2 regions of the Bradyrhizobium sp. CCGUVB23 genome follow, and region 1 is predicted to be linked to the other one. Evidence: predicted binding sites of a transcription regulator. Region 1 holds the regulator's gene; the other holds the start of a gene.
What was found. The regulator LexA, encoded in region 1, represses DNA repair genes until DNA is damaged. The targets are predictions, from matches to a motif close to TGTTCNNNNTGTGTTCNG.
Positions count from the first base shown of each region.

Region 2: NLN62_RS41750 (single-stranded DNA-binding protein) is a predicted target of LexA. The motif match lies at 1,789-1,806, and genes of this name have one in related genera.

Region 1 covers NZ_JANADQ010000001.1:9,028,914-9,034,109, forward strand. The annotation lists gene NLN62_RS42340 (hypothetical protein) at 1-83, shown strand, start outside; gene NLN62_RS42345 (hypothetical protein) at 185-361, opposite strand; gene glp (gephyrin-like molybdotransferase Glp) at 588-1,799, shown strand; gene lexA (transcriptional repressor LexA) at 1,975-2,673, shown strand; gene NLN62_RS42360 (hypothetical protein) at 2,841-3,047, shown strand; gene NLN62_RS42365 (hypothetical protein) at 3,262-3,699, shown strand; gene NLN62_RS42370 (ComEC/Rec2 family competence protein) at 3,708-5,196, opposite strand, start outside.
Region 2 covers NZ_JANADQ010000001.1:8,911,199-8,916,394, forward strand. The annotation lists gene gyrA (DNA gyrase subunit A) at 1-355, opposite strand, end outside; gene NLN62_RS41745 (DUF2306 domain-containing protein) at 524-922, opposite strand; gene NLN62_RS41750 (single-stranded DNA-binding protein) at 1,141-1,632, opposite strand; gene NLN62_RS41755 (outer membrane protein) at 2,080-2,850, shown strand; gene NLN62_RS41760 (outer membrane protein) at 3,091-3,762, shown strand; gene uvrA (excinuclease ABC subunit UvrA) at 4,027-5,196, shown strand, end outside.

The DNA of each region.
Region 1 (5,196 bases):
CGCAGGGCGACCCGCTGCCCGAGATGGATCACAGCCTGAGAGCGCCCGACGTCGATCCGGACAATGAAACGGGAGCCACCTGATGCTAGCCGTGAGCCTGGTCGTCGCCGTGGCATGTTTGGCCACCGTCATCCCCGTCTTTCTCGTCATCGAGACGATCGCGCGGCGGCCGCGCTAGGCGCATTCAACCGCGCTTGGGTTGGGGCCGATCGAGACGCTGCCGTTGCGCGCGCATGCGGCTCGTCTTCTCCTTGAGTGCCTCGATCTCCTCGTCGAGCTTTGCGCTCCTGGATTTCGGCGGCTCATCGCCGCGCAGCTTCTCGAGCGCCTTCTCGACCGACAGCTTTGAAGTCTCTGCCATCAAGGCCTCCCAGACGTCTATTGACGCGCCTGCATGCGGTCGCGCGCAGCAATTCTGAGCCGGAAGCAGGACGACGCGATATTGTCCCAAAGGGCATCCCGCCGTCCTGCTGCTGGAGCGACATTTCATCTCCACCTTCGTGATCGCCCCTTTTGCCTCGACGCCCGCACTCGGCTAGAACGCAACGCGACCTGTCCTTACGATTTGCTCTGCAGGAGTTTTGCCCGTGGCCCTGATGCCGGTGTCCGATGCCCTCGCCGCGGTGCTTGCGGGCGTCGTGCCCGTGGCTGAGGAGATAGTCGCGCTGGATGCGGCCTGGCATCGCGTGCTGGCGCGCGACGTCGCGGCCAGGCGCACGCAGCCGCCGCAGGCGATGTCGGCGATGGACGGCTATGCGGTGCGCGCCACCGACGCGACGAAGGTGGGTGCAGAGCTCACCGTGATCGGCGAGGTCGCGGCCGGCCGGCCGTTTGCGGGAACGGTCGGCGCGAGCCAGGCGGTGCGGATCTTCACCGGCGGCGTGGTGCCCGATGGCGCGGACGCGGTGGTGATCCAGGAGGACACCGTCGCTGACGGCAAGCGCGTCACGATCAAGGAGGCCGCGATCGTCGGACGGCACATCCGCCCCGCCGGCGTCGATTTCCGCGAGGGCGACGTGCTGCTCCGACAGGGAGCCCGGCTGACCGAACGCGACCTCTCACTCGCCGCCGGCATGAACCATCCTGAGCTTGCCGTCCGCCGCCGGCCCAGGGTCGCGATTCTCGCGACCGGCGACGAACTGGTGATGCCGGGCTCGACGCCCGGCGCGGGCCAGATCGTTTTTTCCAACGGCTACGCCTTGCACGCGCTGGCGCGGGCCGAGGGCGCCGAAACGTTCGATCTCGGCATTGCAGCCGATACCGTTGCGGCGACCACCGCCGGTATCCGCCGGGCCCGCGAGAGCGGCGCCGACATCCTGATCACGACCGGCGGGGCCTCGGTCGGCGACCACGATCTGGTCAGGCCTGCGCTTCAGGCCGAAGGCTTCGAAATGGCGTTCTGGAAAATCGCGATGCGGCCGGGCAAGCCCATGATGCACGGCCATCTAGGCGCGATGCGGGTGATCGGCCTGCCCGGCAATCCGGTGTCGTCCTATGTCTGCGGCTTCCTGTTCATGGTGCCGTTGATTCGCGCGCTTGCGGGCCGCTCGCGCGTTCATCACCGCCGCGAGCGCGCCGTGCTCGGGCGTGACGTCGGGCCCAACGATGTCCGCGAGGACTATCTGCGTGCCAGGCTCGAGGAGCGCGAGGACGGCACGCTCGTGGCCGTTCCGGTCAACCACCAGGACTCCTCGCTGCTTGCGAATCTCGCTATGGCACAGGCACTTCTCGTGCGCGCGCCATTCGCGCCAAAGGCCGAAGCAGGCACGCCTTGCGAGGTGTTGCGGCTGCCCTTGTGAGTGCGATCTGATTCGCGCGTGACGCGAACTTCGCCGCGTTCACACAAAATTAAGTGGTTGCGGAACACATATCGAACATATAGTGTCCGTTCATGATTTGTTTCGAGCATCTAGCGGCTTCTGCTGAATCTGACGTCTCGGAATCGAACGACATCAACCGGGGGACTTGGTCGAGATGTTAACGCGCAAACAATACGAGCTTCTGCGGTTCATCAGTGAGCGCCTCAAGGAAAGCGGCGTGCCGCCCTCCTTCGACGAAATGAAGGACGCGCTCGATCTGCGCTCGAAGTCGGGCATCCATCGCCTGATCACCGCGCTGGAAGAGCGCGGCTTCATCCGTCGCCTGCCCAACCGCGCGCGCGCCATCGAGGTCATCAAGCTGCCCGAGCTTCAGGCTGCAGGCGCCGGCCGCCGCGGCTTCACGCCGAGCGTCATCGAAGGCAATCTCGGCAAGGTGCGGGGCCCAAGCGCTACTGTCGACGAGGGCGAGCGTCCGGTCGCCGTGCCCGTGATGGGACGGATCGCGGCCGGCACGCCGATCGAGGCGTTGCAGACCCGCAGCCACACCATCAGCGTACCGCCGGACCTGCTCGGCTCGGGCGAGCACTATGCGCTCGAAGTGCGCGGCGATTCGATGGTCGACGCCGGCATCCTGGATGGCGACATGGCGCTGATCCAGCGCAACGAGACCGCGGATACCGGCGACATCGTGGTGGCGCTGATCGACGACGAGGAAGCGACGCTCAAGCGCTTCCGCCGCCGCGGTGCGTCGATCGCGTTGGAGCCCGCGAACACCGCCTATGAGGTGCGCATCCTGCCGCCGAACCGGGTGAAGATTCAGGGCAAGCTGATCGGGCTGTACCGGAAGTACTGATTGCCCGGCAGATTGCCGGCCATCGCGCAGCGACGCGGGCGGACGGATTGTCCGCTCCGGCGGAATGGTGTTTCCGCTTCCACCGCGATTATCCTCACACCTGCGCAGAGCTAATCCTCAAGCACCGCAAGCGCGAATGCGCGGTGCACGATAAAGAGGAAAAAACCGTGCGACAGATGATTTTGGGCGTGTTCTCGGCGGCCTTGCTCGCGGGCTCGGCCTCCGCGAGCGATGCAGCGCAACACCACTGTGCCATCCGCAAGACGGAGCACGCGGTAACCAGCGCGCCATTCCGCAATTCCAACAATGCGATCGCACCCGCGCCGCAGGTGAGCTGGCCCTATTCAGGGTACTCCGCTCCTGCCGGCCGCTGATGGAAGCTCGCGTGAGTGAATGGTGTGAACCAAGATAGACTAACAGCGAGAGGCTTTGTTCCTGGTTTGCCGGGAAAGATAATGTGATCGGGCGACGCGCACACGGGCCGCAGATTTGCCCACAAACGCGATACACTCGAAGGCTTCCAACTCTGATAGAGGCCTGCGCCTCCGGGGGGGCGCGGACCTGCTATCTCGCATGAGGAGCACTCCGATGTGTGACTACAGCCTACATGCCGTTGCGACCCGCCCCGCTCAAGTCGGCGAGACGATCGTCACGACAACCTTCCGCGGCACCTCGACGCGTGGATTTGCGTCGGAGCGTGATCTCTCGGTTGCCGTCTGCCTCCTGCCGGGCACCGAGCTCGCCTTCGCCGACAACGTCCGCTACGACAATCGCTGGATCTGGACACGCACCGTCAATTCCCGCGTCGGCAAGTTCGGCAAGGTCGATCCGCACATTCCCGATCGTCATCATGATGCGATCGAATTCCCCGACGGCAACTACGTGCTGGTGACGCAGCTCGTCGAGGGACAGCGTGCCACCGTTCTGCAATTGCCGGTGACGCAGCCGCTCGGCGAGAAGACAGAGCAGCCCGCCGTCGAGCAGCACACGACCACGACGCCTACGACACGCCTGCCGATCGGCTGACGCGTCTTTCAATCCTCGGCCTGCAGGTCGGCCTCCGACGGCGTAGCGTCCTTGCTGCGTGGAGTAGCCGGCCGCGGTGCGAGGCTGAGCTCGAAATCGCTATCGCCGGCCTCAGCCGGCGACCAGGGGCGGTTTGCGCCCCTTGCTTTCACCGTTTGCAGCGTGAAACCGTCGCCCTCGCGCGATAGGGTGAGCGCGCCTTGCGTCTTCAGACGCTCGCGATCCACGACCATTGCCGCGCAATCGGTTGCTGCCGGCTTCGCCGTCACCACCAGCGCGGCGCGGCTGCAATCATCCGCCAGCGCGTCGACACGCAGCGAGAGCGCGACCAGACGACCATCAGCGAGCGGCGTCACGCAGCCGGCCTCGTCGCATGAGACGCCGTCGGCGAGCGAGGTAGCGGTTGCGCTGCGCGGATCGGCATCGGCTGCAAGCCACTCCTTGAGGAGAAAATTGTCCTTGCCGGTTCGGATCAGGTGCAGTTGGCGGTCCCTGCCGCGCACCGCGACGCTGTGGCCGTCGCCCGCGATCAGGATGTCGGGCTGGCGCACGTGCAGCGTCGAACCAATCGAGAGCGCGAGCACGATGGCGCCCGTCCAGCGCAGCGGCGTGCGCAACAGGCCCATCACGATGAGGCCGATGCTGGCGGCAATCAGCGGACCGGTGCCGAACGCGGCGATGCGGCCGACCGCGCCCGGCAACGCCGCGACCCAGCGCGTCACAACGACCATCCAGTCGATGCCGATCCCCATCAGCCACCAGAACACGCCATCGAGCCCGAACGGCGCTGCGATCAACCCCAAAAGTCCGGCGGGCATCACCAGCGCCGAGACCACCGGCATCGCCGCGAGATTGGCGAGCACCCCGTAAGGCGTGACGCGGTGGAAATGGAAGGCGGCATAAGGTGTCGTCGCAAGCCCCGCGATCAGCGAGGCCATCAGCAGCATGACGAGCTCGCGGCCGCCCCACAGCGCGATGCGCGCTGTAGCGGAGTGATCGGGCGAGGCAAACAGGTTCGGCATACCGATCTGCACCAGCGCGACGAGGCCGAGGGTCGCAGCAAACGACATCTGGAAGCTCGGATGCACGAGAGCCTCCGGCGCGACCGCGAGCACGATCAACGCCGCGACTGCCAGCGTGCGGAAGGTGATGGCACGCCGATCGACCATCACCGCGATCAGCACCACCGCCGTCATGAAGAACGAGCGCTGCGTCGCAACCTCCGCGCCGGACAGCAGCAGGTAAAATGCTGCGGCCACCAGCGCGGCCGCAGCCGACCATTTCTTGATCGGATAGCCCACCGCAAATCCCGGGATCAGCGCCAGCAGCGCGCGCACCGCAAAGAACACTACGCCGGCGACGACCGCCATGTGATAGCCGGAGATCGACAGCACGTGCCCGAGGCCCGAGATGAACATGGCATCGTTCACGGGCTCGGTAATCGCGTCGCGCCGCCCGGTGAGGAGCGCGGTGGCGATCGCGCGGTTGTCGCCGTCG
Region 2 (5,196 bases), 120 kb from region 1:
TGCCCTGCCCGTCCACGAGCAGTTCGCGCATCGAGAAGGGCTGCGCCATACGCACCAGCGCGTCATAGATCGCCTGGTCGCCATGCGGGTGGTATTGGCCCATGACGTCGCCGACGATGCCGGCGGACTTCTTGTGCTTCTTGTCGGGGGTATAGCCCTCCTCGTTCATCGAGAAGAGGATGCGCCGGTGCACCGGCTTCAAGCCATCGCGCGCATCGGGCAGCGCGCGCGCCACGATCACGCTCATGGCGTAATCGAGGTAGGACTTCTTCATCTCGTCGAGGATCGAGATCGGGCGAATATCCGAAGGATGCTCCGGCTTGTCGCCGGGCTTGTCGTTGTCGTCGTCAGCCAAGGGGGAATCCGGTGAGTTCTTGTCCGGGAATCATATAGCGCATCGAGGGTCTGATAACCACCCTGGCAAGGCTCCCGGGAAGCGCTTTTTCCGCTTATTTTTCCAACGACTTACGGCTCCCGCGAAGCCTCCTTTGGAGCGACGGAGCAGGCCGAATGGAACCCTGCCTTAAGAGCCGAAAATCACGTGATGCATGATGCGTCCCGGCAGCAGCGTGAACAACCCTGCGACCACCAGCGCGCCGATGAACATGAAGATCATGATCCGCCGGTGATCGGCGACGCGATGGGTATGCGCCCGCCACACCGCGAGCGGCAGCATCACGAGCGTGAAGATCGAGAGCAGATGAATCGGGCTGAACGGCCCGACCAGCCGGATCCGGTGGATCCAGAACGATGACGCGGCCACGATGGCCATGAGTGCCACCCAGATCCAGCCAACGGTCCGGTGCGGCAGCGTGCCCTTGGGAGCCGCGAACTGGACGACGCCGAGCACGAAGGCAGTCATCGCTGCAAAGGCGTGGAGCGGGATGGCTGGAGCGGCGTCAAGCAGCGGCGCGAGCATCATGGCTGAGGCATCCCGGTGATGGCGCCTCGAGAAGCCGGCGCGGAACGATGTAAATAGCATTAACATGAAGTGAATGCCATTCACATCGCTGGGCTGGGAAATCCTTAATGCGCAACATTAGGCAGGCCTGCAAAAACAAGCCCGATCAGCAAATTGGTAAGAAATGCTGCCCCTTCTCACGAAGGCGGCGAACCATTCCGTTAGAAGGGGGTGTCCACTTAGAACGGAATGTCGTCGTCCATGTCGCTGTTGCGGCCGCCGCCCGCGGCGACTGCGCGGCGCGGTGCGCTGCTCACCGGGCTGCTGGAGCCGAAATCGCCGCCCGGCTCCTCGCCGAAGCTGCCGCCTCCCCCGCCACCACGGCCGTCGAGCATCGTGAGGTTGGAGCTGAAGCCCTGCAACACGACTTCGGTCGAGTATTTCTCGGCGCCGCTCTGGTCGGTCCATTTGCGGGTCTGCAGTGCGCCTTCGACGTAAACCTTCGCGCCCTTCTTCAGGTACTGCTCGGCGACCTTTGCGAGTCCCTCGTTGAAGATCACGACGCGATGCCACTCGGTCTTTTCCTTGCGCTCGCCGGTCGCCTTGTCCCGCCAGGTCTCCGACGTTGCGACGCTCAGATTGGCGATCGGCCGCCCGTCCTGGGTACGGCGGATTTCAGGATCCTTGCCGAGGTTGCCGACCAGAATGACCTTGTTGATGCTTCCCGCCATCGCCGCTCTCCACTCCAAACTGCGAAATTGTTCGAAAAAGCCGGAGCCGTGCCAAAACCGCTCGCTGCCGCCTGCTGTGCGACCCTATACGCTGGCGGACGTCGCCGAGCCCGCGGTCCCGCAGGTTATCCCCACATATAGCACCCGGGCCAGCAACGTTCCAGCTTTGTTCTTGCGCAAGCAGTGGCGGTATAAACCAGCAAGTTAAGATTGCACATCTAACAAGTTAATGGAACCGCATGGAACTTTTTCGGGTTCCCGCGGACGGAAATACCGCTTAACATTCATTAAGTTAGGAACCGCTCAGTTCGCTCGCGACTGTTGCTTTTGGGAGACGGACTCTACCGGTGGATCAGGCTAGGTTTGACGCGACATCGATTCATTGGGCGTCGCGCCTTGATTGACCGCTTCGGGGACCAGAGAAGCGGCACAGCCGGAGGGACAGAAATGAAGAAGATTTTGGTTGGGGCCATTGGTGCAGTTGCGTTGAGCCTGTCGGCTCCGGCGAGCGCGGCGGATCTCGCTGCGCGTCCGTACGTAAAGGCTCCGCCCCCGGCAATCGCCGCGGTCTACGACTGGAGTGGCTTCTACATCGGCATCAACGGCGGCGGCGGCTCGGCCCACAAATGCTGGGACTTCGTGGACAGCACCGGCCTTGTGACCGGTGTTCCCGGCAGTCTCGTGGGTGAAGGGTGCCACAATGCGACCGGCGGCACGGTTGGTGGTCAGATCGGGTATCGCTGGCAGACTGGCCAGTGGGTGTTCGGCTTCGAAGGTCAGGGCAACTGGGCCAACTTCAACGGCGATAACACCAGCGCCGTCTTCCTGGCCGACCGCAACCGTTCGCGAATCGACTCCTTCGGCCTGATCACCGGCCAGATCGGCTATGCCTGGAACAACGTGCTGTTCTACGTGAAGGGCGGCGGTGCGGTTGTCGGCGACAAGTATGACATCTTCGACATACCGACCGGCGTGCTGGTGGCTTCGGCTCGCGAAACCCGTTGGGGCGGCACGGTTGGCGCTGGCCTGGAAGTCGGCTTTGCGCCGAACTGGTCGGTGGGCGTCGAGTACGACCACATCTTCCTCGGCAATCGCACCCTCGGCTTCACGACGCCTGGTGGCATCGCGGCCGGGAGCGACCGGATCAGCCAGAACGTCGATATGGGCCTCGTCCGCCTGAACTATCGCTGGGGCGGGCCGATGATCGCGAAGTACTGATCCTTCGCCAAACCTCTTCCTGTCGAAAAGGCCGGCCTCGCGCCGGCCTTTTTTGCTGTCCGGGTACAGCCGGTATGAACAGGTCAGCCATCCTTACACGTTTTCCGCGTGGTGTGGCATCTCGGGCACACAACTTGCGGCTTTACTGGTGTAAGCACGACATCAGTTGGACCAGAACGTCCGATGTCCTTCCGCGCACGGAAGGCAAAAACAGAAACTGGGACTGGGACTAAGTTGAAAATGAAGAAGGTTTTGTTGGCTTCGGCCAGTTTGTTCGCACTCAGCGCGTTCGCTCCGGTCATGGCTGCCGATCTGGCGGCCCGCCCCTACACCAAGGCTCCAGTGGCCCCCGCCGCGGTCTATAACTGGACCGGCTTCTACCTCGGTGGCTTCGGTGGCTACGCTTGGGAAAACACCTCCACTGACCCGAAGATGAAGGGCGGCTTCGCCGGTGGTACGGTCGGCTACAACTGGCAGGCCAGCAACATCGTGCTCGGTCTCGAAGCCGATGGCGGCTGGGCTGACGTGAGCGCGACAGCCGGCACGCCTGGCGTGGCCGCGATCACCAGCCGGATCAATGCGCTCGGAACCGTGCGCGGTCGCGTCGGCGTGGCGTTCGACCAGGTCCTGCTCTACGGCACCGGCGGCTTCGCCTGGATCAACAACAAGCTGACCGCGGACGTGCTTGGCGTGCTCGCCTCGGACAGCCAGTTCCACACGGGCTGGACGCTCGGCGCGGGTGTCGAAGCTTTCTTTGCTCCGCAGTGGTCGGTGAGGGGCGAGTACCTCTATCGTAGCCTCGGCAGCGAGAACTACTTCGCCGGCACCGTCTCGTCCGGCACGCTGAACCTCCACACCGTGCAGGTCGGCGTGAACTATCACTTCGGCGGCCCGGTCGTCGCGAAGTACTGATCTTCGAGATTGATTCTCGACGGAAAGGCCGGCTTGCGCCGGCCTATTTGCTTGGGCCAGAGGCGGCAGCTCTGCGGGCTACTGCCATGTCCTGCCAGCACGCCAACAATCCGTTGACGATTCGCAACTCGCACTGGAAATCCGCTCTCGTTCTTCCTACGTTCGCAGCCTACCCAACGGCGTCCATCCCCGGTTCTCGGGCGAGGCGCGCCTGAACGCCGGCGCGGCCCGCGCGGCGTGGGAATCTCCTTGGGGACCACTGGGATGGACGAAGTGATCAAGGCGAAGCGCCAACAACAGAACGCGGGCTCGAGTCTCCGCGCAATTACGATCCGTGGCGCGCGCGAGCACAACCTCAAGAACATCGACGTCGAGATTCCCCGCGACAAGCTCGTGGTGTTCACCGGCCTCTCCGGCTCCGGAAAATCCTCGCTCGCCTTCGACACCATCTATGCCGAAGGCCAGCGTCGCTACGTCGAGTCGCTCTCGGCCTATGCCCGCCAGTTCCTGGAGATGATGCAGAAGCCGGACGTCGACCAGATCGACGGTCTGTCGCCCGCCATCTCGATCGAGCAGAAGACCACCTCGAAGAACCCGCGCTCGACCGTCGGCACCGTCACCGAGATCTACGACTACATGCGCCTGCTGTGGGCGCGCGTCGGCGTGCCCTATTCGCCCGCCACCGGCCTGCCAATCGAGAGCCAGACGGTCTCGCAGATGGTCGACCGCGTGCTGGCGCTGCCCGAGGGTACCCGCCTGTACCTGCTCGCGCCGGTCGTGCGCGGCCGCAAGGGCGAGTACAGGAAAGAGCTGGCCGAATGGCTCAAGAAGGGCTTTCAGCGCGTCAAGATCGACGGCACTTTCTATGAGCTCGCGGAGGCGCCGAGCCTCGACAAGAAATTCCCGCACGACATCGACGTCGTGGTCGACCGCATCGTGGTGCGCGCCGATATCGGCCAGCGCCTTGCCGAAAGCTTCGAGACTGCGCTGAAGCTCGCCGAGGGCCTTGCCGTCGTCGAGTTCGCAGATAGCCCGGCGGCTGCACCCGTCGAAGAGAAAAAGAAGACCGCCAAGATTCACGACAAGAGCGGGCCAGAGCGCATCCTGTTCTCGGAAAAGTTCGCCTGCCCGGTCTCCGGCTTCACCATCCCCGAGATCGAGCCGCGGCTGTTCTCGTTCAACAATCCCTACGGCGCGTGTCCCGCCTGCGGCGGTCTCGGCGTCGAGCAGCATGTCGACGAGGACCTCGTCATCCCCGACAAGGAGATGACTCTGCGCAAGGGCGCGATCGCGCCCTGGGCCAAATCGTCATCGCCCTATTACGTGCAGACGCTGACCGCGCTCGGCAAGCACTACAAATTCACGCTCGACACAAAGTGGAAGGATCTCGCAAAGAAAACGAAAGACGCGATCCTCTACGGCTCCGGCGAGGAC